DNA from 2 places in the Micromonospora sp. NPDC049497 genome. Region 1 is predicted to be linked to the other one. Evidence: riboswitches for the same ligand, from Rfam matches in the RefSeq annotation. Region 1 holds a riboswitch; the other holds the start of a gene.
What was found. A riboswitch is a leader RNA that binds a small molecule or an ion and turns the genes downstream of it on or off. The one in region 1 is predicted to bind thiamine pyrophosphate.
Positions count from the first base shown of each region.

Region 2: linked by a shared signal. The riboswitch ahead of thiE (thiamine phosphate synthase) and the one ahead of ACIBR0_RS03385 (ECF transporter S component) in region 1 are both predicted to bind thiamine pyrophosphate.

Region 1 covers NZ_JBITMC010000002.1:25,009-27,465, reverse strand. The annotation lists gene ACIBR0_RS03390 (permease) at 1-859, opposite strand, end outside; TPP riboswitch at 1,221-1,326, shown strand; gene ACIBR0_RS03385 (ECF transporter S component) at 1,400-1,990, shown strand; gene ACIBR0_RS03380 (ABC transporter ATP-binding protein) at 2,096-2,457, shown strand, end outside.
Region 2 covers NZ_JBITMC010000001.1:149,952-152,408, forward strand. The annotation lists gene ACIBR0_RS00695 (DUF559 domain-containing protein) at 1-609, opposite strand, end outside; TPP riboswitch at 733-841, shown strand; gene thiE (thiamine phosphate synthase) at 836-1,462, shown strand; gene thiO (glycine oxidase ThiO) at 1,456-2,457, shown strand, end outside.

The sequences.
Region 1 (2,457 bases):
CGGTCTGCATCGAGATCAGTTTCAGGTCGACCATCGGTCCCACCACCAGGAAGACGAGCCGGGACGTGAGCGAGAACTGCGACAGCGAGGCCGCGACGAAGGCGTCCGCCTCCGAGCAGATGGAGAGCAGGACGGCGAGGACGGCGAGAGCCAGCACCGAGAGCACCGGGTTGTCGGCGAGGGTCTGCAACCACCGCTCGGGCACCAGCACGTTGATGGTGGCGGCGGCCATCGCGCCCACGACGAGGAAGCCGCCGGCGTGGGTGACGTCGTGCCGGACCGCCGCCCAGAACGCCAGGCCGCGCGAACCGCTCTCCAACTCCGGACGGCGGGGCAGCCGGATCCAGTCGGCGCGGCCGAGGCGGAGCCAGAGCCAACCCATGATCATGGCCACGATCAGGCTGGCCACCGCGCGGCCGACGACCATCTCCGGGTTGTTCGGGAAGGCCACCGCGGTGGCGGCGAGCACGATCGGATTGATCGCCGGCGCGGCGAGCAGGAAGGCCAGCGCAGCGGCCGGGGTGACCCCGCGCCGGATCAGCGAGCCGGCGATCGGCACCGAGCCACACTCGCAGCCGGGCAGGACCACGCCCGCGGCGCTGGCCACCGGCACCGCCAGCGCCGGGTGGCGGGGCAGCGCCCGGGCCCAGAACGACCGGGGCACGAAGACGGCGATCACCGCGGAGAGCAGCACGCCGAAGACGAGGAACGGCACCGCCTGGACCATGACCGAGACGAACACGGTGGTCCAGGTCTGGAGTCGGGGCGAGGACAGCAGGCCGGCCAGCGGCTCCCGGAAGATGATCAGCAGGACCAGCAGCGCCGCGAGCACCTCGACCGAGCCGACCCGGCCACCCAGCCAGGTGCGTGGGCCGGCACCGTCGGGCCCCGCCGGCTCCTCCGGGCGTACGCCCTGCGTCCCGGTCGGGGCGGTCGGTGCGGCCAGGCCGACCGTCCCTGTGCGGTGCCCCTCGCTGTCGCGGGACGGGTCGGGGCGGTCGGTTTCCGGTGTCACGTGTGCGTCCTTCTGCCGGGTGGCGGGACCGGCGGCCTGAGACTACCGGTCGACCTCGGCTCCGGTCGATGGATCCGGCCGGACCTCCGTGTCGGGTCGGTGGGACGGGTCGAGGTGGCGAGGCGTCTCGCGATGTTCGACTGACCTGCGGAGAGATCACTTTGCCCGATGATCTTCAGGGGTGTTAGCGTCGACGAGACAACTTCACATCCGACAGGGGAGCGCACAGCGCTGAGAGTGCGGGCACCGCCCGCAGACCCTCGAACCTGATCTGGGTAATGCCAGCGCAGGGAGTTCGGTCGACCTCCAGCCGCGCCGCCGTCCGGGCACTCCGGGCGTCGGCGTGCGTCTTCTCCTGGTTCACCTCTGGACTGGGAGCGCAGCATGACCACCACCGACACCACCCGTTGGCGCACGATCGACATCGTCGTCGCCTCGGTCCTCGCCGTCGCCTTCGGCGTCATCTTCTGGGCCTGGAACTTCGTCTGGGCCGCCACCGAGGGCGCGTTCGCGTTCTTCCCGCCGGCCCAGTCGGTCATCTACGGCATCTGGCTGCTGCCCGGCGTGCTCGGCGGCCTCGTCATCCGCAAGCCGGGGGCGGCCTTCTACTGCGAGTTCCTCGCCGCGTTCGTCTCGGTGCTGCTGGGCAGCCAGTGGGGTGCCGTGGCGATCCTCCAGGGCGCGTTCCAGGGGCTCGGCGCCGAGCTGGGCTTCGCCGCCTTCCGGTACCGCTCGTTCCGCCTGCCGGCCGCCCTGATCTCGGGCGCCCTCGCCGGCCTGGCCGCGGCCATCTTCGACCAGATCCGGTACTACTCGGAGCTGGAGCTGTGGAGCGCCCGGGTGCCGATCTTCGTGATCACCGTGCTCAGCGCCACGGTCATCGCCGGCGCCGGCGCCTGGTACCTCACGCGCGCCCTGGCCGGCACCGGCGTCCTCGACCGCTTCCCCGCCGGCCGCGACCGCGCCCTGGTCTGACCCCACCCACCTCCCTCGTTGATCAAGAGGTTTGCGTCAACGGGAGCCGTTGTCCTGACGCAAACCTCTTGATCAACAGCAGTGGGCGGAGGGGGTGATCGGCCGGTGGGCAGGGTGGAGCTGCGGGGGTTCGGGTGGCGGCACGCCGGGCGGCGCGCGTGGGCCGTGCGGGGACTGGACCTGCGGGTGGAGCGTGGGGAGCGGGTGCTGCTGCTCGGGCCCTCGGGCGCGGGCAAGAGCACCCTGCTCGCCGCGCTCGCCGGCCTGCTGCCCGAGGACTCCGGCGAGCAGGAGGGCACCGTCGAGATCGACGGGCTGGACCCGCGCAAGGACCGGGAGCGCGTCGGCATCGTCTTCCAGGACCCGGAGACCCAGCTGGTGATGGCCCGCTGCGGCGACGACGTGGCGTTCGGGCTGGAGAACCGGGGCGTACCCACCGCCGAGATCTGGCCGCGCGTGGACCAGGC
Region 2 (2,457 bases), on a different contig from region 1:
CAGCCGCAGCCGGGTCTCCATGGGGGACTCGCTGAGCGGCTCGGCCAGCGCCAGCACCCGCCGGAACTGCGGCATCCCCGGCCAACCCGCACGCCGCACCGCGTAGTCGGCCAGCGCCGGCAGCTTCACCACCCTCCGGCGCAACAGCGCGTCCACGGCCACCACCGCCTCGACCAACGGTGGCTGCCGGCCCAGGTCGAACGCGGTCCGCAGGGGCGTCGTGACCGGCAGGCCGCCGAAGCGGGTACGGTCGTCCTCCGGCAGGGGCGAGCGCACGACCGACAGGCGCGGGTGTGGGCGCATCCGGACCGACCTTGGAAGCAGCACACTGACCGGCGCGTTCCGGCCCAACAGGTCGGTGCCCCACAGGTAGAGGGCGCTGCGGCCGGCGATCGTCCCGCCCAAGGGAAGCGCCAGCGCCAGCGCGTCACACCACATGCGGTGGTCGGTCTCCCGGTAGCCGTCGGCGTGCACGTAGACGTCGGGTAAGAGCTTGTGCCACGTCGATCCCCGCAGCATCGCCCAGGTCACCAGCCCCTCGGCGACGGCGGCGCTGCCCCGGAACGGCAGGAACGCGAGGCGGCGCGGAACCCGGGCGACGGAGGGCATCCGGACAGCATGGCGTGACGGGACGCTCACCCGCCGCCCCGACCGTCGGCTTCGGACGGTCGGTGGGAAATCCGTACCCCCGCCCTTGGCGGATCGGAGGATCCGTCGTACGGTGACAGCCGCAAGTGACCCACGGGAGCCCGGTGTACCGGGCTGAGAGGGGGGCTGTGAGCCCCCGACCGTCGAACCTGATCCGGGTAATGCCGGCGCAGGGAGGAGTGTTGCCGTGTCGTCCCTGGGACGCCTGCACCTGATCACCGACACCCGACCCGGACGGGACCCGCTCGCCGTGCTGCGGGCCGCCCTGCCGGTGGCCCGCGGCGAACTGGTCGTCCAGGTCCGGGTCGGCGACGACGCCACCGACCGGGAGGCGTACGACCTGGCCCGCCGGGTGGTGGCGCTCTGCGCCCGCCACGACGCGACCTGCCTGGTCAACGACCGCCTGCACGTGGCCCTGGCGGTCGGCGCCGCCGGTGGGCACGTCGGCGCCCACGACCTGCCGGTCGGCGCGGCCCGGCGGGTGCTCGGCTCGACCGCCGTGCTCGGCGCGACCGCCCGCGAGCCGGGGGCCGCCGCCGAAGCGGTCGCCGCCGGGGCGAGCTACCTCGGGGTGGGGCCTTTCCGGCCCACCCGGACCAAGGACGGACTGCCGCCGGCGATCGGTGTGGGCGGCGTGCGTGCCGTCGCCGAGGCGGTCACCGTGCCGGTGGTCGCCATCGGCGGTGTGACGGCGGCGGACGTCCGCGCGCTGCGGGCCGCCGGCGCGTACGGGGTGGCGGTGGTCGGCGCGCTCTCCGGAGCCGCCGACCCCGCCCGCGCCACCACCGAGCTGCTGGGTGCACTGACGTGTTAAGCGGGGGCCCTTCCTCTACCGGAGGCGTTAAGAAGGGGCCCTTCCTTGCACCGGATGTGGCGGTGGTGGGGGCGGGACCGGTCGGGCTGGCGATCGCCTGGCGGTGTGCCTCACGAGGGCTGCGCGTCGTCGTGCACGATCCCGCGCCGGGCTCCGGGGCGTCGCACGTGGCCGCCGGGATGCTCGCGCCGGTGGCCGAGGCGTACTTCGGTGAGCACGAGCTGACCGGCCTGCTCACCGCCTCCGCCGCCCGCTGGCCGGCGTTCGCCGCCGAGCTGACCGAGGCGACCGGCGCCGACCTGGGCTACCGCACCGAGGGCACCCTGCTGGTCGGGCTCACCGCCGACGACCTGGCGGAGGCGCGGCGGCTGTGGGCGTACCAGCAGGGGCTCGGACTGCCGGTGACGCCGCTGCGCCCCTCGGAGCTGCGGGACCGCGAGCCGGCGCTCGCCCCCCGGGTGCGCGGCGGCGCGCTCGCCGGCACCGACCATCAGGTCGACCCGCGCCGTCTGGTGCCGGCGCTGCGTACCGCCGCCGAGCGGGCCGGGGCGACGCTCACGGCCACGGCCGTCGAGCGGGTGTCCGACCTGGACGCTCGCGTCACCGTGGTCGCCGCCGGCTGCGGCGCCGCGTCGCTCACCGGGCTGCCGATCCGCCCGGTGAAGGGTCAGGTGCTCCGGCTCCGCGCGCCCGGCGGCGTCGCGCCGGGCTTCCGGCACGTCATCCGGGGGTACGCCGACGGCGAGCACGTCTACCTCGTCCCGCGCGTCGACGGGGAGGTGGTGGTCGGGGCGACCGTCGAGGAGCGCACCGACACCACGGTCACCGTCGGGGCGGTGCTGCGCCTGCTCCGCGCCGCCGTGGACCTGTTACCGGAGCTGGCCGAGTACGACCTGGTCGAGGCGGTCGCCGGGCTGCGCCCCGGCACACCGGACAACGCCCCGATCATCGGCCCGCTGCCCGGGCGGCCCGACGTGGTGGCCGCGACCGGGCAC